3 regions of the Clostridium sp. CM041 genome follow, and region 3 is predicted to be linked to each of the others. Evidence: riboswitches for the same ligand, from Rfam matches in the RefSeq annotation. Region 3 holds a riboswitch; each other region holds the start of a gene.

Region 1 (10,317 bases), 950 kb from region 3:
ATTTTAATTTGTCTAATTATAATACTGCCCAAGTTGTATATAAACCCAGGAGTATGACAGCAGAAGAATTATATAATGGCTATCTATGGATATATAAAGAGGTGTACACGTTTAAAAACATAATGAAAAGACTGCCGAAATTCAAAAAACAATGGATTCCATTTTTAACATTTAATTTTTGTTATAGAAAATTTGGAAAACTAACTGAGATCTTGTGCAATATAGTTTCTTTTAAAAATATAGGAAGATTTTCTAGCTGGTTGGCTTATAGAACAAAGTAGGTGGCGGCATTTTTATTTACTGAATCTCCATCAATTAAATGGAAATTTAAAAAATCAACCTTGAACATCATCCAAAAGAGAGCGACTTATGTATTAAGTTGTGTTATTAAAGGGGATTTGTATATAGGATATCAACGGTATGCTTAAATATAGCGTTAAAAAAAGAGGGGAAGTATTTTTGAATACTTCCCCTCTTTTAAAATAAAATATAATTATTGATTAACGACATTTCGGAAGGAAAGTCATTAATAATGCAGAACCGTAGGCAATGATTTAACGTTCGTGCTGGGTTATTGTGTAGGTGCTGTGGCTGGTGGGTGTTCATTTGCCGCTGCGTCTGCAGCGGCTTTGTCAGCTGCAGCTTTGTCGGCTGCTGCTTTGTCGGCTGCTGCTTTTGCGGCGGCTTCATTTGCGGCGGCTTCATTTGCGGCGGCTTCATTTGCAGCAGCTTCATTTGCGGCGGCTGCGTCTGCGGCAGCTTTTGCAGCGTCATCGCTTGCTTTTTTTGCAGCATCATCGCTTGCTTTTTTGGCAGCATCATCGCTTGCTTTTTTGGCAGCATCATCAGTTACTTTTTTGGCAGCATCATCGCTTGCTTTTTTTGCAGCATCATCACTTGCCTTTTTTGCAGCATCATCACTTGCTTTTTTTGCATCATTATCACTTGGTTTTTCTATGACTTTATTTTCTGCTTTTATTTTACCATTTTCATTTAATTTGATATATAGAGTATTCATTAATACCCCATTTCTATCAACTACTGTATTAGGACGAATAAAGTCTTTTTGTTCTAAATCTTGGTGTAGGTACTCCATATATTCTTTCCATATCTGACCTGGTTCTTGAGCTCCATACATGTTTTGTGGCGCTGGAATATCATCTCCTACCCATACAGAGGTTGTATAATAAGGTGTATATCCTACAAACCAAGCGTCTTTTGATTGATCTGTAGTTCCTGTTTTACCTGCAGTAAAGGGATAGTTACTAAGTGCTAAATTTGAATGACTTCGACTTTCTGTTAGCACACCCTTTAAAGTATCTGTCATAAGATAAGAAGCACCACTATCATATACTTTAGTCTGTTTATGGTTATTTTCAAATAACACTTCATTAACTACTGTATTGGTTATTTTACGTACATTAGTCGGGCTTATAAATTCACCGTTTCTTGCAAGGGTTGAATAACCAGAAGCCATTTCAACTGGCGTAACACCCTTTGTAAAACCACCTATAGCAATTATAGGGTAAATATCTTGAGGAGTTGTATACTTAAACTCCATGTTTTGTAGATATTTCAACGAATTCTTTACGCCCATTTCTGCCACTAATCTAACAGGGATAGTGTTTATAGATTGCTCAACTGCATATCTTAAGGATACAGACCCTCTGTATTTAAAATCAACATTAGCGGGACCATTATCAAATGCAGTATCGTTATATTCACTAGCGGGAATGTAGCCTTTTTCAAATGCGGGGGTATATGCAATTAATGGCTTTATAGCGGAACCTGGCTGTCTCACACCTAAGAAGGCTCTGTTAAAGGTGTTACCATCTTGGCTTCTACCACCAACTATAGCTACTACTTCTCCAGTATTGTTATCAACAGTGACGCTTGCACCTTGCTTTTTATATAAACCCGTTTTGTCATCTGTGCTTGTATATTGATCCAAATGACTATCAACTGCATTTTGTAATTTTTCTTGTTTTGTAGTATCGATAGATGTATCTATCCTATATCTTCCACTAAGAAGTTGTTTTTCTTTATTCTCATATTCATCATTATATTTAGTGAAATAAGTTTTTCTATCATTATCATTACTGAAAGAGTATTTAGAAACAAAACCATCTTTTTCCATTAACTTTAAGGTTGCATTGTGAACAGCATATTGTATATCGTAACTCATAGGTTCAGGTGCTGTATGAGGTTTAATATTTAATTTAATAACGTCTGCTTTTGCTGTATCAAAATCATTTTGTGAAATTTGTTCTAAGCTTAGCATTTTATCTAAAACTAAGTCTCTCCTCTTTATAGCATTGTCCAGATGCGTCACGGGGTTAAAAACAGATGGATTATTGGGTATTGAAATGAGCATAGCTATTTCAGATATATTTAAATCCTTATTATTCTTTTGAAAGTAAAATTGTGAAGCACTTTCAATACTATAACATCCATTACCAAAGTTTATATTATTTACATAAAATTCCAATATTTGATCTTTTGAATATCTTTCTTCTAATTTCTGTGCTATAACAGACTCTTCTAATTTTCTTGATAAGGTTACATCAAATGAAAGGAATACATTTCTTGCAAGTTGTTGAGTTATTGTTGAACCACCTTGTATGATATCGCCCTTGGACTTTATATATACCCAGGCAGCTCTCCTTATCCCCTTATAATCTATACCACCATGTTTATAAAACCTTTGGTCTTCTATTGAAGTAACAGCTTTGGCTACATAGGGATTTAAGTCTGCTTCTTTTGTGTAATAATATGTATTGGTCTTAAATTCTTTTAATAGTTTACCGTTAGTGTCGTAAAATTGTGTTGGTTTTCGGGTATTAAAGGAGGTCTCGTTTATGGTTTGTGCTATATTGTTAGCATCTTTTATAGTTGCCTCTATTTTAGACCCATATTTAATATAACCATATCCTAAAGTTATCGTAGCTGATACGAAAATTATTGCAGAAAATATCAATAAACCTTTAACGATTTTTTTCCAAAGTTTCTTTTTAACCGGTGCTATTTTTACTGTTTCTACATTTTTATTATTATCCATTGATATCGCCTCCTTATTTTTATTATACAAAAAAATGTCCAGGGTTAGCCCTGGATGACCATGATTCATATATACGTAAAGGGGGGTTGTCTTACTTGGTCGCCATAAGTATTATCCTTTTTTTAGGCATATATTCAATTGTTATTACTGAATTTCTAATACTAGGTCACATAAAAGAGACCTTATGGGTCTGTTTTATACTATTAAAAAAGTGCTTAGTTTATGTGTGTATAATACGATTATTTTACAATTTTGTCAATAACACCACGATATATGATTTCTATTGGTGTTAATTATTTTTTATTGGCATTTCAAACATTAGCCATACAACGTATCCTCCTAGAACAATATAATTATTATAATATATTATAACATAAATAATGTAACATGAATATTAACATGAATATTTATGTTACATATAAAGTATTAACAAAATATATATTATGATGAAACATCATTAGACAGTTATATGATGTTTGGAGAAAGTGGTAAGTTGTATAATGAAATGACCGAAGAGTAACAAAAAAATAAAGACTCAAGAGAAATACTCTTGTATAATGTTAAGTGACTAAACCAACATATACGGGAGGATTTCAAATGAGTCAATTAGATTTTATCACACAGAGCAGAAAAGGTAAACACATAACATACGAGGAACGCATAAAGTTAGAAGCTTTACACAAAATGGGACTTAATTCAACTCGTATTGCGGAGCAAATAGGTGGGCGCTCAGAACGTACAATAAGGCGTGAAATTGCTAAAGGAATTGTAGAACTATTGAATAGTGACTTAACCACTCGAATGGAATATAGCGCAGAAATTGGGCAGTCAGAGCATGACAAACAAGGTGCCGCTAAAGGTCCTGCATTAAAAATAGGAAAAGATCACAAATTGGTGAGGTACTTAGAAAAAGCTATTGGTATAGATGGCGAATCTCCGTATGCAGCTATTCAAAATATCACAAATAAAAATCTACAATTTGAAACAACTATTTGCTTCAAAACTGTGTATAACTATTTGGATAATAATTTGTTTTTAAATATAAGTAACAAAGATCTGCCTGTTAAAAAGAATGCTAAAAAGAGAAACTATAAAAAAATAAGATCAGCGTATAACAATACCAAAGGAACTAGCATATCGGAGAGACCTGCAGCGGTAGCTGCACGTGATGAGATAGGCCATTGGGAAATGGACACTGTAGTTGGCAAACAGGGTACAAAAACTGTCTTAATGGTGTTAAGTGAAAGAGTAACTCGTAAGGAGTTAGTCTTTAAAATACCATCTAAATCACAGGCGGCTGTCGTGAAAGAATTGGACAAATTGGAGCGTAAAATGGGAATGTTATTCTCAAAAACATTTAAAACAATCACCTGTGATAACGGCTGTGAGAACCTTGATTTCGAGGGTATTGAGAACTCAGTAAGAAATAAACGAAAGAGAACTAAAGTGTATTATGCTCACCCATATAGTTCATGGGAGCGAGGCACAAACGAAAATATCAATAAAATGATACGACGATTTATCCCAAAAGGTGTGGATATTTCAGCATTCTCTAAAAAACAAATTATGCAAATACAGCACTGGATCAACAATTATCCAAGAAGGATTTTCAACGGTTTATCTGCCAATATGATGGAACAGAAAACCATTACAACTTAACATTATATTTTTCGTGAAAATTTCGGACATTTTATATTGCAATCTACAATGTTTGGAGAAAGTGTATAAAAACTTCTTTACATAGCATTCATATAGTGATATTATAAATCTAATTTAATAAATAAGTTAATTCTCATCAAGAGAGATAGAGGGACTGGCCCGATGACATCTCGGCAACCATCAGACGTTATTGTCTGAATAGGTGCTAAATCCTGCGTTAATTTCATTGTAAATTATCGGAAGATGAGAGAGGTGTCTTTGTAATTTTATACCTCTTTCATCATTATATAATGATGAAAGAGGTTTTTGTTTTTTGAATAGATGTAAATAAAATTTAATAGTGTCTTATCAAGAGAGGTGGAGGGACTGGCCCTATGAACCCCGACAACCAGTATCATATTATGATACATGGTGTTAATTCCTGCAGCATTGCTGCAAGATAAGAATAAGTTTGGAAGTAGTGCCCAAGTTTATTCTTGGGCTCTATTTTTTTAGAGTAATGTTTAAAGAAAGTATCAAAAGGTAAAGATGAATTATAAGAAACGAAAAGGAGAAGGGATATCATGATTAAAGTTCGAGGTGTAAGTAAAAGTTTTTCAGCGGTTAAAGTGTTAAATGATGTTTCATTTACAGTGGAGGAAGGTGATATTTATGGTGTTATTGGTCACAGTGGAGCTGGTAAATCCACTTTACTTAGATGCTTTAATGGGCTTGAAACCTATGATACAGGTACCATTAATATAATGGGAAAAGGGGTGAAACAGCTAAGTTTGAAAGAACTTCGCGAGTTTAGGAAAAATGTAGGCATAATATTTCAGAGTTTTAATCTTATTAACAGTAAAAATGTTTTTGAAAACATAGCATTTCCATTAGAAATATGGGGAAACGACAAAAATTTTATTAAAAAAAGAGTAGATAGCTTAATAGAGTTAGTAGGACTTAAGGATAAGGAAAACGTCAATGTAAAACAACTTAGCGGTGGGCAGAAGCAAAGAGTTGGAATTGCAAGAGCGCTTTCACTTAATCCGAAGATATTACTTTGTGATGAAGCCACCTCTGCACTAGATCCTAAAACTACAAAATCTATATTAGAACTTTTAAGAGATATCAATAATAAATTTAATATAACAATTATTGTAGTTACCCATCAGATGGAAGTGGTAAAAGAAATTTGTAATAAATTTATTCTTTTAGAAGGAGGGGAAATCAAAAGTCATGGCATTACCGATGAACTATTTATTAGGCCAACAAAGGAAATGAAAACACTTATGGGAGAGGAAGAATTACTACCTAGCACGGGATATAACATTAAAATATTTTTTACAAAGGAAATTACTAAGAGTTGCCTCATAACATCCATTGCCAGGGAATTAAACATTGATTTTTCAATAGTATGGGGAAGGCTTGAAAAATTTAGGGATAACGTAATGGGGAGTCTCATAATAAATGCAAGTGAGGATAATAAAGAAAAAATATTAAGATATTTAGATGAAAGATCAATAGCGTGGGAAATCAATGATTGCTCAATGCAGAGTGAAGAATATGAAGGGGGGAGTATAAATGCTATTTAAAGAAATCTTATTACCCGCACTAATAGACACAATATATATGGTAACGGTATCCACGATTTTTACAGTTATTTTAGGATTTGTTTCAGCAGTAGGATTAATTATAACTGGACCTATTGGCCTAAGGCCAAACACTTTAATCTATAAAATTTTAAATTTAGTAATAAATATACTTAGGTCTTTTCCGTTTGTTATACTAATGATATCTATATTCCCTTTAACTAAGATCATAGTTGGAACAACAATAGGTACTAATGCAGCTATAGTTCCTCTAACTCTTGGCGCAGCACCTTTTGCTGCAAGAATAATAGAATCTGCACTTTTAGAAGTGGATTATGGGATTGTTGAAGCAGCTAAATCATTTGGTGCAAAAACCTATCAAATTATTTTTAAGGTTATGTTAAAAGAGGCAATGCCATCTATAGTTCTTGGAGTTACGTTAACAATAATAAACATTATAGGTTACTCAGCTATGGCTGGGACAATTGGTGGAGGGGGACTTGGAGATGTAGCCGTAAAATATGGTTACTATAGATTTAAGTCAGATATCATGATATACACTGTAATTATATTAATCGCGATTGTGCAAGTAATTCAAGCCTTAGGAAATATATTGTATAGAAAAATGATTAAATAAATTTTGGATTATAAAAATATTAAAAGAAAAATAAAGGAGGAAATTAAAAATGAAAAAAATATTAAGCATATTATTAACAATAGTTGTAATTTTTACACTGAGTGGATGTGGAGCAAAAAAAGAGGCGGATGTAACTGAGAAAAAAATCATTAAAGTAGGTGCGTCACCAGTGCCTCATAAAGAAATATTAGAGGTTATAAAGCCGATTCTCGCAAAAGAGGGATATACTCTCGAAATAGTAGAATTTACTGACTATGTAACACCAAACACTGCACTAGCCGAGGGACAATTAGATGCTAATTTCTTTCAACATATTCCTTATTTGCAATCCTTTAGTAAAGAAAAGGGAGTGGACCTAGACTATACTGTAAAGGTTCATCTTGAACCTATGGGTGTGTACTCTAATAAATATAAAAAGCTAAGTGATTTAAAAGATGGAGCTAAAATAGCCATTCCAAGTGATCCTACAAATGGAGCAAGAGCACTTAGAGTGCTAGAGAAGGAAGGGCTATTAAAACTAAAAAGTGGAGATCTTATTTCTAAACTTGATATTACTGAAAATAAAAAGAATTTTAAAATAACTGAATTAGACGCTCCTCAACTTCCAAGGATTTTAAAAGATGTGGATGCAGCAGTTATAAATTCAAATTTTGCAATAGAAGCCAATTTAAATCCGACAAAAGACGCACTAGCAATTGAATCCAAAGATTCGCCTTATGCAAATGTGCTTGCAGTTAGAAAAGAAGATAAAACTAAACCTCATATAGAAGCACTTTCAAAGGCATTAAATTCTCCAGAAGTTAAAAAATTTATTGAAGATAAATATAAAGGAGATATAATTCCTGCTTTCTAAAAAAATATAAAACCATAAAATCATTTTGCTTTGGGCGTAATAGTCGAAAGTAAGATGATTTTTTTATAGTAAAGCATAAAGTTTAACGACAGTTTTATACTTTTATTTTTTTAAAAATTCATTTTATACCTTATTAGTGTATAATTACCGTATGCAAATAATTTTTGGAGTAATTAATTCTAAAATGCATAATAAGGATAACATTATAATATGGAGGTTTAAAAATGAGTGTATTATTTCAAGCAATAAATAATTTTTTTGATTTTATAGTTCCTATTGCGGATTTTCTATGGGAATTTCCAACTAATTTTAAGTGGTATCAAAACATTCCGGTTTTGGGTAATTTTGCCTTTGCAGTTATTTTACTTTTAGGAACAGGAATTTATCTTACATTTAAAACTGGATTTATTCAAGTTATGGCATTTAAAAAAGGAATTAAGATTCTTGCTACAAAAAAGGAAACAGATACTGGAGTTAGTTCATTAGCATCATTTTTACTAAGTTCTGCTATGCGTGTAGGTCCAGGTAATATTATGGGGGTTACAGGAGCAATATCTGTTGGCGGACCAGGGGCACTATTTTGGATGTGGGTTTCAGCTTTCTTTGGTATGTCCACGGCTTTTGTAGAATCTGTACTTGCACAGCTTTTTAAAGAGAAAAATGGCAAGGAGTTCGTAGGTGGACTTCCATTTTATGGTCAAAAGATTTTGGGAAATAAACGGTGGGTAGGTATTATACTGTCTTCACTTTTTATAATATATGCACTGTTTGTTATCCCATCTCAAGCTTTTCATTTATTTACAAGTTTCGGTTCAATAGCTGATACTATAGCTGGAAAAACCTTTGGACGTCAATCTACAGTTTATTATGGTATAGCAATAGTCTTAATAATTACTGTTCTTTTGACTGTAATTGGAGGAATAAAAAGAGTTACTGCAGTTACAGATGTACTGGTACCTATTATGGCAGTTATTTATACACTTATAGTTATTTTAATAATATTAGTTAACTTAGATAAAGTTCCGTATTTCTTTAAAGAAGTGATTGGTGGAGCATTTAAGCCCAATGCATTATTTGGTGGGGCATTTGGTGTGGCTTTGGCTCAAGGAATTAAGCGTGGGTTAATGTCCAATGAAGCTGGACAAGGAACAATTACAATGGCGGCTGCTACAGCGGAGAATAAACATCCTGCAGAACAAGGTTTTGTACAATGTCTAGGAGTTTTTCTTGACACAATGGTAATATGTAGTATGACTGGATTTGTTATTGTTATGGCACATGTTTGGACAGGCACTGCTGGAGTTTCATGGGAAAGTATAGAAGCGTCGAAACTTACAGTTTACCTATCCTCAATCAAATACTTAGTTCCTGGTACTGCATTAGATGGGACGGTTACAATTATTGTTTCGCTATGCTATGGAATGTTTGCATTTACAACATTGCTCGGTTTAATATTGTTTGCAGAAGTCTCCGCAAATTTAATATCTAGAAATAAGAAATTTATCATGGGAATACGTTTGGTTGGTGCATTATTCTTTGTTCCATTTGGCGCATTAACAGTTCTTGCTGGTTTAGAACTTACAAATTTATGGTACATAGGTGATTTTGTAAATATTGTTTTAGTTTATGTAAATGTTCCAATTATATTAATTGGGTCTAACTATGCATTAAAAATACTGAAAAATTATAAAAAAACCGATGGAACTAAGTTCAAATCAAAATCTATTGGTGTTGATACTGATGTTTGGAAATAAGGTACAAACTTAGAATAAACTTAATTAACAGGTAATTTAGTAAACTTTCTTAAAATAGTATGGATTAAAAGAAACAAACTATACTATTTAGGGTATACTCTAATAGAGATAATTATTTTCTTTAAGTAGAAATACAAGGAGGCATTTTATGAAAACATTAAAGGGTACAAAAACAGCTGAAAATCTTATGAAATCATTCGCAGGTGAATCACAAGCTAGGAATAGATATACTTATTATTCATCTATAGCGAAAAAAGAGGGATATGTACAAATAGCTAATATATTCATAGAAACAGCAGATAATGAAAAAGAACACGCTAAAAGATTTTTTAAGTTCCTAAATGAAAGTTTAAATGGAGAAGTGGTAGAAATTAATGCCACATATCCTGTAGGTCTTGGAGATACTAAAGCAAATTTATTGTCAGCAGCAAATGGAGAAAATGAAGAGTGGTCAGATCTTTACCCAGCATTTGCGAAAGTTGCGCAGGAGGAAGGCTTTGATGATATCGCGTTTGTTTTTAGAAAAATTTCTGAGGTTGAAAAACATCATGAAGAAAGATATAGAGAACTATTAAGTAATATAGAAAATAATACAGTATTTAATAAAGAAGAATCAGTTATTTGGAAATGTAGAAACTGTGGTTATATTTTTGAGGGAAAAAGTGCTCCGAAAATATGTCCAGCTTGTGTACATCCTCAAGCATATTTTGAAATATTCGCTGAAAAATATTAATAGCATTTCAAATGATGCAGTATTAAAAATGCCGTAGCAACGTTTATGGATTCTT
Region 2 (10,317 bases), 140 kb from region 3:
TTGACGATTCCTCCAAGATTGTTTTAATGAGTGATTGCCATAGAGGAGATGGAAACTGGTCAGATGATTTTTCAAAGAATCAAAATATTTATTTTGCGGCCTTAACTCATTACTATGACGAACAATATACTTATATAGAGATTGGTGATGGAGATGAACTTTGGGAGAATAAAAGACTTTCTGACATTAAGAGGGTACATAGCGATGTTTTCTGGTTGCTATCTAAATTTTATAATGAAGATAGGCTTAATTTTATTTTTGGAAACCATGATATAGTAAAAAGAAACGATAAATTTGTAAAAAATAATTTATATAAATATTTTGATGAACTCAAGAAAAGGTATATTCCTTTATTCGATAATATTAGGCTCCATGAGGGGATAGTATTGAGGCATAAAGTTACTAATGACAAAATCTTTCTAATACACGGGCATCAAGTGGACTGTCCAAATGATAAAATGTGGAGATTGACCAGATTTTTAGTAAGGTATTTATGGAGACCTCTTAACTTCTTTGGAGTAAATGATCCAACTAGAACAGCACAGAATTATCATAAGAAACAAGTAGTAGAAAAAAAGCTTATTGAATGGGTAATAAAAGAAAAACAGATGATGGTCGCAGGACATACACATAGGCCTATGTTTCCTGAAGTAGGTGATCCTCCATATTTCAATGATGGAAGCTGTGTTCATCCTCGATGCATAACAGCAATGGAAATTGATTTTGGTAATATCAAACTTGTAAAGTGGTATGTTAACACAAAGAAGGACGGAACTTTATTTGTAGACAGCGAAGTACTTGCAGGACCAAGAAAATTAAAGGATTACTTTGACGCTTAGAGATAATCTAAGTAACTTGCAGGACCCTCACTAATTAGTGAGGGTCCTCTTATGGTTTAATTTCGGGTATTAAGGTTTTTAGTCTTATCTTCCCCAGGGCTATTGTCAACGTACTCAACTAATTTTTTAATATTTCTCTCAGATAAAGTCTTATATACAAATCTGCCAGTGGCTTTAAATTTAACAAATAAAAGGTACATATTATCAGTTTTTAAAAAGCATTTCCATAAGTCGAAGAAATCTTCTCTCGAAACTTCATTCCACCTAAATTGTATAACAGTAACACTATTCGTATTTCTAAAAAATTGTCTGTATAAACTATCGCTAAAGGGAATTTGTTAATGGCTAGGTTATTTAAGTCTTAAAATATCGTATTCCTTATTAGAAGGGGATATTTTTTGAAAAATTATTCTATGTATATTTAATGGTAATTAAGTGCATCATTATCTATAGGAACTACATTATGTTAAATTTATTTCCTGTAAAAATTATCTGATTGTAATAGTAATAATTTAATTAATGTTGCAGCTTGAGCAAGATGAATAGTTACGAAGGTGATGATTTAATCTGAAAATGGGTTAAATGGTTGAAAAGTAAGTAAATGTTTAAATACATTATAAAATAAGTGATTAATGAAAGGACATAATATGAGAGAAATAATATTGCACTGTTTTCAATGGAAAATCTCAGATATAACTAAAATTTTAGATAAAGTAAAAGAGTGTGGCTATACATCCATACAGGTTACTCCCGTGCAACCTTGCAAAAAAGGAGATGAATGGTGGACATACTATCAACCGCTATCATTTAAAATAGGTAATAGAAGTGGAACAAAGGAAGATTTAACAGAATTATGTTATAAAGCTAATAAAATAGGAATTAAAATCATCGTTGACGTAGTGTTACGACATTTAGCGGGTGATGAGAGTGGAAAGCTAATACCAAGTCAAACCGTAGATCAAAACCTACGAAATAACCCTAAATTTTGGACTAACGCAAAAAATACAGTGGATTATGGCAATAGAAATGCAATTGTTAATGGTGCTTTTGGATTACCAATGCTCAATTACAATGATGTAGAATTACAAAAAATTTATATAAATTTTTTAAAAGAACTAAAGAATTGTGGAGTGGGTGGGTTCAGAATCGACATGGGTAAGCATTTTGCATTAGAAAGTGAAGGAAGTTACTTTTGGAGAAGGGTATTTGGTGAATTTAAAGATATGTTCAACTATGCTGAATGTATTGAATCCAGTAAAGAACTATTAAACAAGTATACACCTTTTATCAATGTGTTAACTGATGGTGATGCAACCGACCAGAGCAAGATGGTTATTTATGTAATGTCCCATGACACCGAGGAAAGCTGGGGATTTACTAAAAGCATGGATGATAATGTGATAACATCAAAATGGGGTTTACTATTAAAAAATCATAAAGAAAGTAATGTATTATTTTATATTAGGGCATATTCAGATTTATGGAAAATGGAAAATATTAAAAATATTAATTTGGCAAGATAAATGACTGCTATGGTTATTTTTGAAATTAGACTTGCTTTTAAAAAACTTGTATGTAAAAAATGATTAATAGAAAAAAGGGACTTTAAGGAGAGGGCGGAGGAAGGTTTGTCAATATGAGGAGACTATGATAGTATATAAGCATATAAGGAACTCCATATATTTTTTTTTGTGAATTTTAACTTTGTAATTGCTATTCTTATGAAGTTGTAAAAAGAAAATTGACAATAATTCTTATATATTAGAGTTAACAATAACGAATGGAGGAAATGAAATTATGGCTGATTTGCCAAATTGCCCAAAATGTAATTCAGAATACACTTACGAAGATAGAAGTATTTTTGTTTGCCCTGAATGTGCTCATGAATGGACTTTAGAATTAGAAACAGAAAGTAGTGAAGAGAAAAGGATTATCAAAGATGCAAATGGAAATGTATTAAACGATGGTGATTCTGTAACAATAATCAAAGACCTTAAAGTAAAAGGAAGTCCATTAGCCATAAAAAAAGGTACAAAAGTAAAAAATATACGTTTGGTTGATGGAGATCATAATATTGATTGCAAAATTGATGGGTTTGGAGCTATGGAATTAAAATCTGAATTTGTTAAAAAAGTATAAATCATGGTTTAATGTAATAGAACCGAAATAGTGAACTTCACCCCATTGAATGATTATAACTAAAAAAGTTGTAAAATTCATCTGATGGGGTGTTTTTATATATAAATACTAAAAGGAGAATAAGTTTAATAAAATGATTCCATCCTTATTATACTTTCTATTTTGTTGACGTTTTCTAGTTCTTTTATTTTTTCTAATGAAATTCTTATGTTTTTTTCTGAACTTTTATGGGTAATAAAGCCTAGTGGTCCATGATCATCGTGCCTTACATCTCCAGTAACGGACATAATGCTGACATTGTTTTTTCCAAATATTTTCGCTGTATCTCCTAAAACTTCTACTGTATCTTTAACATTAAGCCTAATATAGAATTCTGATTCATTTTCTTCCGATTTTTTCACTTCTTTAAAATCAGTCTTGTCACTTAGGTCTAATAAGTCATAATGATTTACATTATTTCTTAATATGGATATTATATCACCTACAACTGCACTTCCAGTTGGAAAAGCTCCAGCGCCTTTTCCATATAGCATTAACTCTCCAACTGCATTTCCTTTTATCATAATAGCATTAAATGCATCAGCTACATTTGCCATTGGGTGGCTCGAAGGTATTAGGGTTGGATGTACTCTTAGCTCTAATTTGTTATTTACTTCTTTAGCTATTGCTAAAAGTTTTATTGAATAACCAAGTTTTTTAGCATATTCTATATCTATGTCACTAATACTTCTTATTCCTTCTCTATAAATACAATCATGATCTACCTTAGTTCCAAATGCTAGAGAAGACATTATCGCAAGCTTATATACAGCGTCAAAGCCATCAACATCTGAGGTTGGGTCCGCTTCAGCATAACCCTTTTCTTGCGCCTCTTTTAGTGCTTCATCAAAGCTAATCCCATCCATTGTCATTTTGCTTAATATGTAATTAGTTGTTCCATTTATAATTCCAATTATCTGCTCAATCCTATTGGCTGTAAGGCTCTCATTAATCTCGCGTATTATTGGAATTCCACCAGCCACACTTGCTTCATAATAAAACAATACGTTTTCTTTCTCCGCTGTTTTAAATAACTCTTCGCCCCAGTTCGCGATAACTAATTTATTAGCAGTTACAATATGTTTTTTAGATTTCATTGCGCGTATCATATACTCTTTAGATTTATCGCATCCACCAATAAGTTCAACCACAATTTTTATACTTTCATCATTTATAATATCATCAATGTTATCTGTTAATAGTCCATTAGGTGCTTTGATCTCTCTTTTTTTATTTATATCTTTTACAAGTATTTTAGCAACTTCTATTTCATAATTTGAACGTTTCATTATTTCTTTTCTATTTTCGTGAAGTATTTTCCATACACCCGTCCCAACGTTTCCAAAACCTAAAATCGCTATTTTTACCTTTTCCATAATAGTTTTCCTTTCTAAACTTTAAAGTTATTCCTCCGTCATCTAAGGTGATGGAGGAATATAGTTAGGGACAAGACCTTATTTTGAAACCAGCTGCCAAAGAATTATTAACTTTTTATTGAACTGATTTTTCTAGAGCTTGCGTCAAATCGTATATAATGTCATCGATACCCTCAACGCCAATTGAAAGTCTTATCAAATCTGAAGTAACTCCAGCAGATTTTTGCTCCTCTGCGTTAAGCTCTGCATGAGTTGTACTTGAGGGGTGAATTACTAGAGATTTTGCATCTGCAACATTTGCAAGCAGCGAAAATAATTCTACATTATTAATAAATTTTTTTCCAGCTTCAAGGCCACCTTTTATTCCAAAAGTGAATATTGATCCTGCTCCTTTTGGTAGGTATTTTTTAGCTAAATCTTTGTATCTGCTCCCTTCAAGTTCAGGATAATTTACCCATGAAACATTTGGATGCTTACTCAAAAATTCAACAACTTTCCTAGCGTTTGTTACATGTCTCTCAACTCTTAACGATAATGATTCCAAACCTTGAAGAAATAAAAATGCACTTTGAGGGCTAAGCGTCGCACCGGTGTTTCTTAAAAGTTGAACTCTAGCTTTTAAAGCGAATGCTGGAGCATCTAAATTAGCATATACTATTCCATTATAGCTTTTATCCGGAGTTGTAAAATCAGGGAATTTACCGCTAGCTGCCCAATCAAATTTACCAGCATCAACTATAATTCCACCAATAGTAGTTCCATGTCCTCCAATGAACTTTGTTGCTGAATGAATAATTACATCTGCACCATGCTCAATTGGACGGCAAAGGAAGGGAGTTGCAAAGGTATTGTCAATAATAAGGGGTATTTTATTTTCATGAGCAATATCCGCTACTGTCTCTATATCTAGAACATTTATTTTTGGGTTTCCCATTGTTTCAGCATAAAGTGCTTTTGTTTTATTAGAGATAGCTTTTCTAAAATTTTCAGGATCATCTGGATCAACAAATGTTACGTTAATTCCAAGTTTTCTAAGAGTAACATTAAATAGTTCATAAGTACCACCATATAGAGTGCTTGCAGCTACTATTTCATCGCCTGAATTTGCAACATTAAGTATTGCATAGAATGTTGCAGCTATTCCTGAAGCTGTAGCAAGTCCTGCTACTCCGCCTTCAAGAGCGGCTACTCTTTTTTCAAAAACGTCTGTAGTTGGGTTCATTATCCTTGAATATATATTTCCTTCTTCTTTTAATTGAAATAAATTTGCTGCGTGATCTGCATTTTTAAAAACAAAAGATGATGTTTGATAAATTGGGACTGCTCTCGATCCTGTAGTAGGGTCTGGAACCTGCCCTGCATGTACCTGTAAAGTTTCAAAACTTAATTTTCGCTCACTCATATTAATTTCTCCTTTTATAATTATTTTTCAAAAAAAGCTGCTCTCCTATAAGGAAAGCAGCATGATTAATTTTATTAAACAATAAAAAAAATTGTATCATAAAATTTGCTATCGTCCTTATCTTTCAGATTTTACAATCTGATGGAATTGACACCAGTGCACTTCTTTTAAAAATGCTGGTTGTCGGGCATCATCGGGCCAGTCCCTCTGCCGCTCTGGATAAGTTATATTTAGTTGTTAGTATTTAGTACATTATTTATTTAGATTTTTGGGGAAGAAAAAAAGCTACTTTCCTATAAGGAAAGTAGCAATAGTTAACTTTAATAAACAATAAAATTGTATCATAAAATTTGCTAACATCCTTATCTTTCAGATTTTACAATCTGCAGGAATTGACACCACTACATTCGAATAAGAATGCTGGTTGTCGGGCTTCATCGGACCAGTTCCTCTGCCACTCTGGATAAGTTGTATTCAGTTATTAGTATTTAGTATATTACTCATAAAAACAATTGTCAATACTTTTTTAATAGATAAAGTTATTTTAATTATGCTCTTTTATAATACTATATGCTGCACTGAACATGCCAAATAAAATGCCAACGATAGGGAATATAATCCAATTAATGTGCCATAGATTAAAAACTAATCCACTGACAAGGAAGATACAGATTGCTAATGGCCATACGATAGCAGCAACTGCAGCAATAAGTTTATTATCTTCAGTTTTTTCTGTTGTAAAGTTTTTTTCAGTTGTAAAGTCATAAATTTGTAAAAGAATACTAAAACTGTGCTTAATATTTCCAAAATATATAAAGAGGAAAACGGCAATAGCAACCATCATAAGTAAAACAACTAATCCGTAGCTAGATGCATTGTCGCCAAAAGCAGATGATACAAAAAGTGCAACTGGTGATAAGATGCATAGACTTACACCTATTATTACAGATATCATATGCTTTGATGAAAAAGCATTATTTTTTTGATTTACAATTGCTCTTACATGAGGAGGTAAATCAAAACCGCTTTGTAAATATTCGTATTTTTGTAGCTTCATACCGGAATAAATGAATAAAGCTACAGCAGGTGCACATAGTAAGAATAGTGCAATAATACCAAACATATCGCTGAAATCTTTTGAAAAACCTTTACCAATAATGCCACCATCTGTGAGAGTGGTAAGTAATATTAGCATAGCTGTTGCTATAATACATAAAGAAACACCGATACCTACTAATAAGCCAGATTCTTTTTTTGTAGTCATAAAATTATCAGCTTCTTCTTGTGTAATGGTTTTAAGTAGCGCACCATCTTTCATATGTTCGATGCCAAGTTCATCAATTAATTCATCGATATTGCCAAATTCTGAGATTACAATACCAATGGCTTCATTTTCTGATTTTCCATCACTCTTATTCTCATTATATTTTTCTTCCAAATTCCATAATAAATCATTTTTTAATTTTATCGTCTGATTTGTTATTGGTAGGACTTTAAACATATTATCTAAGTAATTTTTTATAGTTTCCAAACTAATCACTCTCCTTAATAAATTTATTAATAACTTCTTTTGTTAAGCTCCATTCTTCACATTTCTCTTTATAATAGGTTAGACCTACGGGGGTAATTCTATAATATGTGCGTCTTTTACCAAAGGTTTCATCTTTATAGAAAGATTCGATATATCCGTTCTTCTCAAGACGGTTGAATGCCGAATAGAGTGTGGTCTCTTTAATAACGTACTTATCCTCTGATAATTTCTTAATATTTTTTGATATTTCATACCCGTAGGATTCGCCATCTTGAAGCATAAAAAGAATAATCGTATCATTATATCCTCGAATTACATCGCTGCTTATCAAATTATATCCTCCTTTGCTTTTACTGCATCTGTAGTACTTTGTCTGTCGTAGTAATTTAAGAATAACACAATTACTACGACAGGTAAAGCATTTTTTAAAACTTGCGAAGATGTAATGTTACTATAAGGTTCCAAGATGGTACCTTATAGATTATTATGATAAACTATATACAGTAATAATTAGATTGGAAGGAATGGTGAGTTATGGACATAATATTTTTATTAAAAGCAATTATAATAGCAATAGTAGAAGGGGTAACTGAATTTATCCCAGTATCGTCTACAGGACATATGATATTGATTGGATGGGCAATTGGGTTTGAGGGAGAGTTTGTAAAGATGTTTCAAGTTGTAATCCAACTTGGAGCAATAATGGCAGTTGTTGTTTTGTATTGGGAGAAGATTAGCGAAAGTATAATAGAATTTTTTAAGTTTATATTTACTAAAGGAAAAGAGGGAAAGAAAGGATTCAGATTTGGGATAAATGTTATTACGGCATCTATACCAATGGGAATTGCAGGAGTAGTATTATACGATAAAATAAAACTATTGTTTACACCAGAGGCTGTTATAGTAGGATTCATAGTTGGTGGATTATTGTTACTAATAATCGAGAAGAGAGTTAGAAACAGGGATCATAAAGTAGAAAGTATAGATAGCATAACGCCTATACAATCATTTAAAATCGGTTTATTACAACTGCTTGCAATGTGGCCAGGAATGTCAAGAAGTGCTTCTACAATTATGGGCGGATGGATTGCAGGATTATCAACACCGATAGCAGCAGAATTTTCATTTTTCATAGCGATTCCAGCTATGATAGGGGCAACAGGAAAAGATTTATTTGAATTTGATTATTCTGTAATGACGAAAACATTATGGATTTCATTAATAGTAGGATTTGTTGTAGCCTTCATAGTATCTTTGATAGTTATGAAAAAATTTGTGGATTATTTGAAAAAGAAGCCAATGAAAGTCTTTGCAATATATAGAGTAGTAGTAGGTATTTTACTTGGAATATTAGTATTAACTAAGGTTATTATTTTAGCATAATCATAGAAAGTAAATAGCAAGGGGTATTTTTTCTTTATGAAAAAGTAAAGGGAAAAATTACATATGTATTAAGTGATATGAGATGGTTTTTAATATTTCAAAATCTTTAAAGTCAAAGCCAGGGGATACCATACAGTCAAAAAGAGAGTAACCTGAACTATTCATAGCAGATCCAAAGATATAATTTTTAGGTGCTAGGAATTGTGCAGGTTCTCCATTTAATTATAATTATATTCATTCTACAGCTTATTATTCATAAAAAAAAGTATGCTAAAATATAAAATTAGCATACTTTTTTCATTAAATTAACTATTGATGAGTGTTACAGTTGTTTAATAATTTATTATTAAGGGTAATTGCCTTTATTAGTTAGATAATAGTCTGCTAATATAATCCATCGGGTAGGGTCATTGGCTTCTTTGGCTCTATCTTATATAAAAATATTTGTAAGGTTTATTTAAGGTTAATGTTATCAAGAGATAAGATTAACCTTATATAATGTACCTATAGCAAGATTCACTTCATAATTATAATCTTACCGAAAAAAATAATTACTGAAGAGGAATACAAGGAGGCACAATATGATATATTGGGAACTTAAAAAAATATTAAAATCAAAAACTGGAATAATTGTAGCGGCGATATTTATTTTACTTTGCGGAGTAATGGCTTTTATAAAACCAGAGATGGAAACACAGAAATCACATAGAAATCAGCAATATGAGTTAATTAAAGATACAAGGAAGGCAGAGGTAATTGCACAAGAAAAATTAGATGCAAAAATAGGAACAATAAAGGAAGCTGCAAATAACCAGCAGAAGGATGAATTTAGTAAAGGTATTAAAGAAATATCCACCAAAAAGCTAAAAAGTATGGAAGGCGCCATGTATAAAGAAGTTAGTTTTTGGAAGGTATTCGATTATAGAGCGACCAATACATTTATGGTATTCTGTATGGTGGTAATTCTAATTATAGTTTGCTGTAATACATATACGGATGAAATTGTTTCTACGGTAGAAAATTTGATTCTTACATCAAAAAATAAAAATAGAACTTTATATTCAAAATTAGGACTTGGAATATTAATACCAACAGTTCTATATGGATTTTATCTAGCAATTCAATTCATAATAACAGCAATTCAATATGGCATGCCTATAAATGGGAAACTACAAGCAATAAGAATAATAGATAATCCTATTCTAGCACGGGATGCATATACAATAATTCAATTTATAATATCTAAGATAATCATAATGATATTAATACTAGTTACTTTAGGTGTAATTGCATGTTTATGTTCATTTATAACAAAAAGTTCAATAACATCAACAAGTGCGTTTTTAATTATTGTTATTACTCCAAAACTGTTAACTATAGTAAGAGTAATTCCAAGTAATGTTCAAATGGTATTAAGCAAGGTTAATTTTATAGATTTAATAGTCTATTTTCAAATGTTTGCTGGAGTATATTATGGAAGTGTAAAATTCTTTGGTATGAATTTTGATTTAATAAATCTTTGTATTGGAATGCTTGCAGTGACTATAGTGGCAGCAATTACATTAAGCATAGTATCATTTAAAAAAGTATTAGTAAGATAATTAAAAT
Region 3 (10,317 bases):
AGACTATGTGAAAAAATAATATTACTTATTATTTTCACTACCTTATGCACTTTTACAATTTCCTAGAAAATAAAAAAAGCCCTATAAACCCAAAGTTTTATAGGGCTTTACACTTATTTATACTATCTTCTGAAAGATGAATTATCATTTTGTTGTTTTCTTGCTCTTCTGCAATCAACACATCTTTGTGGTTCATTTTCGAATCCTTTTTCTTTGTAGAAAGCTTGTTCGCCCTCGGTGAATACGAATTCTTTCCCACAGTCTTTACAAATTATGTTTTTGTCTTCCATTTTAAACATTCCTCCTTTTATTTGGAAATTAAAATCTAAATTTGATTAACAATAATTTCCTAAAAAGAGGATATGCTGTTTATCATATTAGATTCTCTAAATAGCAATTATTAATTACTATTATATACCTATATTAACATAATATGAATGCATGTACAATATTTTTTTACTTTTTTATACAATCATTTTTTATATCAATATAAAATATTAGAAGTAGTAGACTTTCCTTTGGAAATGTGGTTAGAATGCAAAATTACCACTCTTAAATACAGGTATTTCTTTTCCATCTGCTGTAATACCTATTATTTGCAAATCTCCTGTGCCAACCATAAAATCTTCATGCACAAAGGAATCATTAACCCCTAGTTTTTCAAGTTCCTCACTACTTAAATTTTCACCATTTTTTATGCATACTGGATATGCTTTCCCAATAGCCAAATGGCAAGATGCATTTTCGTCAAAAAGTGTATTGTAAAATAGTATATTTGAATTTGATATTGGAGAATCATATGGTACTAATGCCACTTCACCAAGATAATAAGATCCTTCATCGGTTTCAATAATGCTCTTTAAAATATCATAACCATTTTTTGCTTTGAAATCTACAATTCTTCCCTGCTTAAAAGTAAGTGAAAATTCTTCAATTAGATTTCCATTATAGTTTAAAGGTTTTGAGCTTACTACTATTCCATTAACTCCAGTCTTTTTAGGAAGTGTAAATACCTCTTCAGTAGGCATATTAGCTATAAACTCTATGCCCTCTGGGGTATAATCTGATCCTCCAAGCCATAAATGATTTTCTGGAAGCTCAATTTTAAGATCAGTACCCAATGAATTTTTATATTGCAAATATTTAAAGTTATTCAAATTTAAAAAATCCATACTTTTTTTTAGATTGCTTTTGTGAGTTTCCCATGAATCAACAGGATCCTCTGTATCAACCCTTACTGTTTTAAATATAGAGTTCCAAAGTTTTTCCATTGCCTTATCCTCTGATAGTTCTGGAAAAACTTTTTTTGCCCAGGATAAAGTTGGAATTGATGCAACACACCATACATTTTTATTACTCATAAGCCTATCTCTGTATTCTTTTATTGCAGTACTAGCTGCTTTATGTGCTTTTGACAATCTCTGCGGATTAACATCCTTCATAAGTTCAGGATCAGAGGCTGAAATACTTAAGAAAGCTGCGCCCATTCGTGCATTAGATAAGTAAAAATCTCTCTGCCATTCCGGATATTCTTCAAAAACCTCTTCTGGCGCATGCATAAATTTAATTTTTGAGGATAATTCATCCCTCCAATTTATAATTACTTCCCTAGCACCCTCTATATAAGCACTCCTAGAAACAATTCTAGTAAAAGACGCGCACTCTATAGGCGAGTTGATTACAAGTGTTTGATTCTTTTGAATATTTATTCCTGTTTTTACCAATAAAAGAGCATATTTTTCTAATAATTCATTATTCATAATTTATTTTTAGCGAGTAAGTGTACATCAAGTACTCAAATTCACTAAATACTCACTTCCTTCCAATATCTCGTGTAGCCTTCTGCACGGATTGATTTTGATTACTTTATTTATAATTTATTATTAGTACATCCAAGAAAATTATACCATAGAAGACAGCGTATGAAACCTAATGTTTAGTTCCATCTATCTGCTTTTCTATTTACTTCAATGATAATAATCTTTATAACCGCTATACTAGTAATATTATTATATAAAGATAATTATGAGAACTAAATCAAAATAATTATCTCAAAATAATAATATCTGACTTTTACTTAAATATAATTTACTTAAAAACATGAATTTTTATGATTTTGGTTATACTACATTTAAACCGATAATTATTTTACTAATAAGGAGGATTTTTCATGAAATCAAAAATTGTACTATTAACATCAGCTCTATTAACTGTGTTGTTTGTAGGATGCGCTAAGCAACCTGCACCCCCAAAACAAACAACACCGCCAGAAACAACCCCAAATGTAGTAACCACAGCTTCAATAGTAAATACTACAGCTACTTTTGAAAAGGCTATAAGTAGCAAGGGGACATGGATTATTGCAATAACAAAGGATTTAGCTATTGATAAAGATCTTGTAGTTGATGGTGAGTATAAAAACGGTAAAAAAGATGATAGTGGAAAAGATATTATACAACGTAAGATAGCTCTATACAGCCAAGATGAGGATAAAAACATAACTGCTAGATTCACTTTAACTGTTCCAAAATTAACTATCAATAGTGTTAACGGCAGTATAGAACATGGGACTTTCAAAGGTGATCTTTATGTTTCTGCAAATAACTTTCAGTTAAAAGATGCGACCGTTGATGGAAATATATATTTTACTACTGATGAAGCTAAATCTACATTCAAAATGGATGCCAAAAGTAAATTGACAGGAAAAACGGAATTAAAAAAATAGTATAGTATCACAAATATTAAACCATTAAAAAATCGAGTTTTTTAATGGTTTAATTTTATTTTGAAATTTTGTAATCATGTAGGTCTCTTTAACTATTTACAATTACTTATATATAAACCAATAAAGATTCTTTAGAGGTATGTTTTAAATTAGAAAAGGTAGTAACATAAAATGTTATTTTACATAATAATATATTGTGTATAACTTTTATAAGGAGATTTTTATGAAAAATTATTCAATGGAAAACATGAAAGAAATGAACCCTACGATGCCTATTAATCAAATGGATCATATGATGCCTACGATGCCTATGAATCAAATGAATCCTATGATGCCCACCATGCCTATGAATCAAATAAATCCTATGAATCCTATGATGCCTACGATGCCTATGAATCAAATGAATCCTATGATGTCAATGATGCCTATGAATCAGACACCAATGGATCCTATGATGCAGAACTGTATGATGCATATGATGCATATGATGTGTATGATGTGTATGATGCATATGCATCATATGATGCCTATGCCCGACAAAGACAATGTAAAAAAATAATTTTCTACTTAGATTCGAGCAAAATCATATAATTAGGCTAAGTCACATAAATAATCTAAGTGACTTAGTTTTTTTTCTTCCATGCTTATTTTGCCATAATTCCCTTTCCAAATTCTTGTGAAACGCGCCCCTTATTCTCGCTGTATATCATATACTTTAAAGACATATCACATGGTTCCATTTCTAATCACTTTACTTTCTATATTAAGCTTTATTGGCTCTTTAATTCTACTGTTTATTCTACTATGCTATACTCATACTAACTAAGTATATAGAATAAGGAGTGTATAAAATGACTGAACAACAAAAGATGCTAAATGGTGAAACATATAATGCCTATGATAAAGATTTAGTACTCTTAAGAAATAAAGCTAGGCATCTTACAAAACTATATAATAATACAGATCCCGAGGAAACAATCGAGCGAATAAATATTATTAAAAAACTACTTGGAGAAATAGGCGGGAATTTTGAAATAGAACCTCCCTTTCATTGTGATTATGGCACTAATATTGAAATTGGAGAAAATTTCTATGCGAATTTTAATTTTTTGGTTTTAGATGATGGACTTGTAAAAATTGGACATGATGTATTGTGTGCTCCTAATGTAAGCATATTTACTGCAACTCATTTAATTGATCCCAAATTAAGGCCCAAAAATGCTGATTATACAAAAGCTGTAACTATAGGGAATAATGTATGGATTGGTGGTGGCTCTATAATAAATCCCGGTGTAACTATTGGGGATAATAGCGTAATAGGTTCTGGTAGCGTGGTTACAAAAAATATTCCGGCTAATGTTATCGCTGTTGGAAATCCTTGTAGAATAATAAAAAATATTGATTAATTAATAAAAGTACCTAATATAGTACTAACAACTGTTGTATCAACATTTCATCTTTAAATTGAAATCCGATAATGAAATAAATTACAAGTAATATTAAAAATGCTCGATATTCAAAAAACTACTGAAATATATATTTCAGTAGTTCACTATCTGGCTTTTGCCAATTTTTTTATTCACATTCTTTTGTAACCTAAGTTCAACTTCTTCTTATCTAAACTGTAATTGCATATTATAATATTTTACACCCAATTGTGCAAATACTTCCACTTATAGTAGTTACTTCCACTTATAGAAGTGTGAGACTTTCCTTCTGAAATGTCGTTAAAAGTTTTTAGAAACGTAATTTATCATTAACATCCCCTATTTTAAAATTGCTAATACACCACCCTATGATAATTTATTATCCCGATTGGATAATCCCTCAGAATAATTGTTAGATTACTTTACTAAAAAAGAAAACTCACCCTCCACATTATCCTTTAATAAATTTGCGTTGATTTCTACTTGAACTCCTATTTTTCCGGCACTTACAATTATGGTATCTATTTCGAGAGCACTTTTATCAATAAATGTTTTATACTGTTTCTTCATACCTATAGGGGAACACCCCCCTCTAACATATCCTGTAACCTTTTGAAGATCCTTTAAATCTAACATTTCTATTCTCTTCTCGTTAGTTACTTTAGCTACTTTCTTAAAGTCCATTTCTTCTCTAACTGGAATTAATATAATATAAATATTTTTAGAAATTCCATGTGTCACTAAAGTTTTATAGACATACTTTTCATCTCTACCTATCTTATTTGCCACAGACACTCCATCTATTTTATCATCTTTGATATCATAAGTTATAACATTGTATTCTACATTCCCTTTATCTAAAATTCGCATAGCATTTGTTTTTATCATCATCTTCCCCTTTATTTAAATGGATTTACAATAAAAAGTTAGTTTCAAAGCTTCCCTTATTATATCCTCTTTTCTTACCTTATGCACTATTTACCTAATCACAATAGTATTTATTGGTCTATTTTACAATTATTAACTATAAATAACCCCTTTGCTATTGAAATTTTTACCAGTTGCTATATAATGATATTAACAAAGTAAATTAACTTAGATCGTCTACATTAAAGGGGGAAAAAACATGTCGGAAAAAGTAAAAAGTACTAAACATTTAACATTAGTATCATTAGTTTTAATGATTTTTACTTCGGTTTATGGATTTAACAACATTCCCAGATCATTCTATAAGATGGGTTATGCTGCCATTCCTTGGTACATACTGTCTGGAATAACATTTTTTATTCCTTTTGCTTTCATGCTATCTGAGTTTGGTGCAGCTTTCAAGGATGAAAAAGGTGGAATCTACTCATGGATGGAAAAATCAGTGGGGGCTAAATTTGCTTTTATGGCAACGTTCATGTGGTACGCATCTTATGTAATTTGGATGGTTAACGTTGCATCGGGAATTTGGGTTCCAATATCGAATGCAATATTTGGTAAAGATATAACACAGACTTGTTCCTTATTTGGATTAACCGGGCCTAAAACTTTAGGAATACTTGGAATGCTTTGGATAATATTTGTTACATTTATATCAACTAAGGGATTAGATAAAATTAAAAAGGTAACTTCACTAGGTGGCACTGCAGTTGCATTGTTAAATGTAGTATTATTAGTCGGATCTCTACTAGTCCTTATAGGAAATCATGGCCAGTTAGCTCAGCCAATAACTGGACTTAGTTCATTCATATCCTCGCCAGATCCTGCTTATTCTGGAAATATGATTTCATCATTTGCTTTCGTAGTATTTGCTATATTTGCTTATGGTGGTATTGAAGTTGTTGGAGGACTAGTTGACGAAACAGAAAATGCTGAAAAAAACTTCCCTAAGGGTGTTGTTATTTCAGCAATTGTTATCTCAGTTGGATACGCACTTGGACTATTCCTTGTTGGTATATTTACTAACTGGTCAACTGTTATGACTGGAAATGGCGTTCACTTAGGTAATGTTGGTTATGTAGTAATGAGTAACCTAGGATATTCTCTTGGTAGCGCATTCGGTGCAAGCGAAGCAACATGTTTAGCTTTGGCGCATGGAGTAGCTAGATTCGTTGGGCTTTCAATGTTCTTAGCTTTAGCCGGTGCATTCTTTACATTAATGTTTTCTCCATTAAAACAATTAATTGAAGGTACTCCAGCTAAATTATGGCCTGGGAAAATGGCAGAAATGAAAAATGGAATGCCTCAAAGGGCTATGTGGATTCAAGCTACAATAGTTTGTGTTATTATTGCTCTTGTATCCTTTGGTGGAGAGAATATGTCAGGTTTCTTCGTTGTATTAGTAGCTATGACTAATGTAGCTATGACTCTTCCATACATGTTTATAGCTTTTGCTTTTGCACCATTTAAGAAAAACAAAGATATTATTAAGCCTTTTGAAATATTCAAAACTGAAAGAAGTGCACTAATATGGACAATAGTTGTTATGTTCACTGTTGGATTTGCAAACTTCTTCTCAATAATACAACCAGCACTGGAAGGAAAATTGAGCATAACACTTTGGAGTATAGGTGGCCCGATATTTTTTGCGGCTGTTGCCTGGTTTATGTATAGCCACTATGAAAAGAAATATTTAAATAAAAATATACCCTTTACAAATAAAAATTTTAAATAAGTCTATGCTGAATCAAAAAGATGATTTCTGTGTTGTGCACAGAAATCATTTTTTTGCTTTTCACATTATATTATATAATTTCCTCAATAAATAATTTTATTATTATTCCATTTACCTGATTTCATGTAGATTATACACATTACAAGTGATGCGAATGTTGCAAGAGGAGAAGCAAATCCAATTTCATATAGAGTCATACCTACTATTTTACTTAAAACAAAAGATAACGGTATACGAATGATAAATGTAGCAATTAAACTGTGAATCATTGGAAATAACGAATTACCACAACCACTAAAAAACGAGTTCATACAAAATACAAAGCATACCAAAATGCAATCGATGCTGTATGATTTAATATATAATGCAGCTGTTTCTATGACCGCTGTATCCCTAGAAAACAATGCTGTAAGCGATGTTGGATTCCATTGTGCATATGCATAACATATTATTCCTAATATTAATGAGCATCCCGTGCCTATATACAAACATTGTTTTGCTCTTTCCTTCTTTCCTGCCCCCATATTCTGAGCTGTCATCGCTGCAATTGCTGAAGCAAATGCAATCGTTGGAAGCATTGTAAATACAATTATTTTTTCGACAACACCTACAGATGCAGAAGCAGTAAGTCCCATTACATTAATAACTGCTGTAATTATTATAAAAGAAATATTAATTAAACCATCCTGTAATGCTATTGGTAATCCTAGCTTAAATACCTTCTTTGCTTTTCCTGCTTCAATCCTAATATGACTACGATGAAACTCAAAGTTAAAACCTATCTTTTTTATATACAGCACCCCAATTATGAAGCTTATAGCTTGAGCAGCTATAGTAGCAATTGCAGCTCCTGGCGCCCCCATATGGAACCCACCCACTAATATTAAATCTACCATAATATTAGTTACGCAAGCTACCGCAATAAAGAATAATGGTGCTTTTGAATTGCCTAGCCCTCGCAGAATACCACTCAACGCATTGTACCCTATAATAAATGGAATACCACAAGAACAGATAAAAATATATTCTTTTGTGTATTTAAATGCCTCTGTTGGCGTATTCATTAAATTTGTAATAGTACCTGTCATTACCACCATAATTACAGTCAACACAGCTGCTATTATACCAAATGTACAAATGATAGTTCCAACTGACTCTGCAATATCTTTATATTTTTTTGCACCCAAATAGTTGCCAATTAAAATAGTACCTCCAGTTGTTAATCCAAGGATAACGCTTGTGATTGTCTGCATAATCTGGCTTCCTGTTGCCACAGCAGAAACTTGCGCCGAATTATCAAACTGTCCAACAACCAACAAATCAGCTGCACCATAGAGTGCTTGCAACAAGCTTGCTAATAGAAACGGAAATGCAAATTTTAAAAGCGTTGGGATAACCTTACCCTCTGTTAAAGTATTCTCTTGTTTCATAATAACCTTTCCTTCTGTTAAAATGTTCTGTTGTGTCATAATATGTGCCTCCTAAAATAAAAAAATGCTGGATAAGGCAGTTGGCTTTATCCAACCATCTTATCCAGCATATAATTATCTATATACCCTCCGATGAACAGTAGCAATCGTAACACATATGTTCAATATTGTCAAAAATAAAACAAAGACATTTTTACCTATTGACAATTGCTTTTACGAGTAATATACTAAGCAATAACAACTGAATACAACTTATCCAGAGCGGCAGAGGGACTGGCCCGATGATGCCCGACAACCAGCATTCTTAAGTGGAGTGCAATGGTGTCAATTCCATCAGATTATAAAATCTGAAAGATAAGGACGATAGCAAATTTTATAATACAATTTTATTGTTTATTAAAGTTAATCACGCTGCTTTCCTTATAGGAAAGCAGCTTTTTTTTATAAGATGCCTAATTACAAGGAGGATGCAAATGCCAATAAAAATACCTGACAATCTTCCAGCGTTTAAAACTTTAAATAAAGAGAACATTTTTACTATTACAGAAGACTGCGCATTTCACCAAGATATTCGGCCTTTAAAAATTGTGATTTTAAACCTTATGCCAACAAAAATCGATACTGAAACACAAATTTTAAGACTTCTTGGGAACTCTCCACTACAGATTGATATAGTTCTTCTTCACCCTGCAAGCCATGCATGTAAAAATATATCGCAGGAACATTTAATTAAATTTTATAACACTTTTGAAGAAATAAAGAATTCTAGATTTGATGGAATGATAATAACTGGAGCGCCAATTGAAAGTATTCCCTTTGAAGAAGTGGATTACTGGGAGGAGCTTAAAAAAATTATGGAATGGAGTGTTCACAATGTATACTCTACCTTGCATATTTGTTGGGGTGCTCAAGCAGGGCTTCATTATCATTACGGAGTGCAAAAACATAAACTTGATAGTAAAGTATTTGGAGTGTTTAAACATAAAATAACAAAGCAAAACGTTAAACTTTTGAGTGGATTTGATGATGAATTTTATGTTCCACATTCAAGACATACTGAAATAAGAAAAGTTGATATTGATAAAATAGATGAGCTTGAAATTTTATCAGAATCTGAGGAATCAGGCATTTACATTGTATCAGCAAAAAAGGGAAGACAAATTTTTATAACCGGGCATTCAGAGTATGATCCATTAACATTAAAAAATGAATATGACAGGGATATAGCAAACGGCTTAAATATAAATGTCCCCAAAAATTATTATCCAAAAGACGATCCATTAAAAATACCTATCGTAAAATGGAGAGGTCACTCAAGTTTGCTTTTTTTAAACTGGTTAAATTATTATGTTTATCAGGAGACACCTTACAATTTGGTGTACCTAGAATAATACATATAAAAGTTGGGCCCCTAGTAACTTAGGGACCCAACTCTAAATATTGAACTTTATTAAAATTTAATCTGTATTAGAAATTCGTTTTTTAAATTCTTCCATGTCATGGAATGAACTTATATATACCCTATGTAAGGAAAGTATACCATCCTCTTTGGAAGACCATCTGCCGTCAGTACTAAAAGCCATTGTATACCCTGCTTCTCGTACAGCCTCAATTGAAGTTTTACTGTATCCACCATAAGGGTAGGAAAAGAATTTTATTTGTTTATTTAATATTTTTTCCAAATCTTTTTTAGATTTAACTAAAGTTTCTAGTTGCTTATCCTTAGGCATCTCTTTTAAATTTTCATGCTTTACGGTATGACTACCTATTTCTACTCCATATTTTTCCATTTCTACAAGCTGTTTCGAAGTCATATAGTTAGGACTTTTATCAATACTACCAGTAATAACAAAAATTGTTGCTTTAAAATTATACTTTTTCAAAACAGGGAACATATCCGTATAATTATCTTCATAACCATCATCAAAAGTAAGAACTATGGATTTTTCAGGTATTGGTATATCCTTAATAAGATATTCATATAAATTTGTAAGTGTAATAGTATAATAACCATTATCTTTTAAATATTTTAGTTGCTCCTCAAATCTTTTAACAGGAAGACGAATAGGATTATCT

Evidence for each region. Region 3 has a riboswitch for S-adenosylmethionine ahead of metA (homoserine O-acetyltransferase MetA). Riboswitches for the same ligand answer to the same signal wherever they lie in the genome.
Region 1: another riboswitch for S-adenosylmethionine. It lies ahead of ACWJJT_RS12905 (methionine ABC transporter ATP-binding protein); the one in region 3 lies ahead of metA (homoserine O-acetyltransferase MetA).
Region 2: another riboswitch for S-adenosylmethionine. It lies ahead of ACWJJT_RS08985 (O-acetylhomoserine aminocarboxypropyltransferase/cysteine synthase family protein); the one in region 3 lies ahead of metA (homoserine O-acetyltransferase MetA).

Annotation. Positions count from the first base shown of each region.
Region 1 covers NZ_CM143648.1:2,716,952-2,727,268, forward strand. The annotation lists gene ACWJJT_RS12890 (B12-binding domain-containing radical SAM protein) at 1-281, shown strand, start outside; gene ACWJJT_RS12895 (transglycosylase domain-containing protein) at 572-3,058, opposite strand; gene ACWJJT_RS12900 (IS30 family transposase) at 3,656-4,717, shown strand; SAM riboswitch class I at 4,848-4,967, shown strand; SAM riboswitch class I at 5,060-5,163, shown strand; gene ACWJJT_RS12905 (methionine ABC transporter ATP-binding protein) at 5,281-6,288, shown strand; gene ACWJJT_RS12910 (methionine ABC transporter permease) at 6,278-6,922, shown strand; gene ACWJJT_RS12915 (MetQ/NlpA family ABC transporter substrate-binding protein) at 6,972-7,775, shown strand; gene ACWJJT_RS12920 (alanine/glycine:cation symporter family protein) at 8,000-9,529, shown strand; gene rbr (rubrerythrin) at 9,678-10,262, shown strand.
Region 2 covers NZ_CM143648.1:1,907,333-1,917,649, reverse strand. The annotation lists gene ACWJJT_RS09005 (metallophosphoesterase) at 1-839, shown strand, start outside; gene ACWJJT_RS09000 (alpha-amylase family glycosyl hydrolase) at 1,487-2,362, shown strand; gene ACWJJT_RS08995 (zinc ribbon domain-containing protein YjdM) at 2,637-2,978, shown strand; gene ACWJJT_RS08990 (homoserine dehydrogenase) at 3,104-4,393, opposite strand; gene ACWJJT_RS08985 (O-acetylhomoserine aminocarboxypropyltransferase/cysteine synthase family protein) at 4,509-5,795, opposite strand; SAM riboswitch class I at 5,910-6,021, opposite strand; SAM riboswitch class I at 6,155-6,265, opposite strand; gene ACWJJT_RS08980 (permease prefix domain 1-containing protein) at 6,340-7,326, opposite strand; gene ACWJJT_RS08975 (PadR family transcriptional regulator) at 7,328-7,657, opposite strand; gene ACWJJT_RS08970 (undecaprenyl-diphosphate phosphatase) at 7,861-8,709, shown strand; partial or broken gene ACWJJT_RS08965 (cupin domain-containing protein) at 8,767-8,925, opposite strand; gene ACWJJT_RS08960 (hypothetical protein) at 9,291-10,310, shown strand.
Region 3 covers NZ_CM143648.1:1,769,256-1,779,572, forward strand. The annotation lists gene ACWJJT_RS08250 (zinc-ribbon domain-containing protein) at 123-290, opposite strand; gene ACWJJT_RS08255 (aminopeptidase) at 531-1,760, opposite strand; gene ACWJJT_RS08260 (hypothetical protein) at 2,171-2,725, shown strand; gene ACWJJT_RS08265 (hypothetical protein) at 2,949-3,284, shown strand; gene ACWJJT_RS08270 (sugar O-acetyltransferase) at 3,577-4,131, shown strand; gene ybaK (Cys-tRNA(Pro) deacylase) at 4,570-5,040, opposite strand; gene yjeM (glutamate/gamma-aminobutyrate family transporter YjeM) at 5,279-6,811, shown strand; gene ACWJJT_RS08285 (MATE family efflux transporter) at 6,895-8,280, opposite strand; SAM riboswitch class I at 8,491-8,602, shown strand; gene metA (homoserine O-acetyltransferase MetA) at 8,715-9,632, shown strand; gene ACWJJT_RS08295 (polysaccharide deacetylase family protein) at 9,699-10,317, opposite strand, start outside.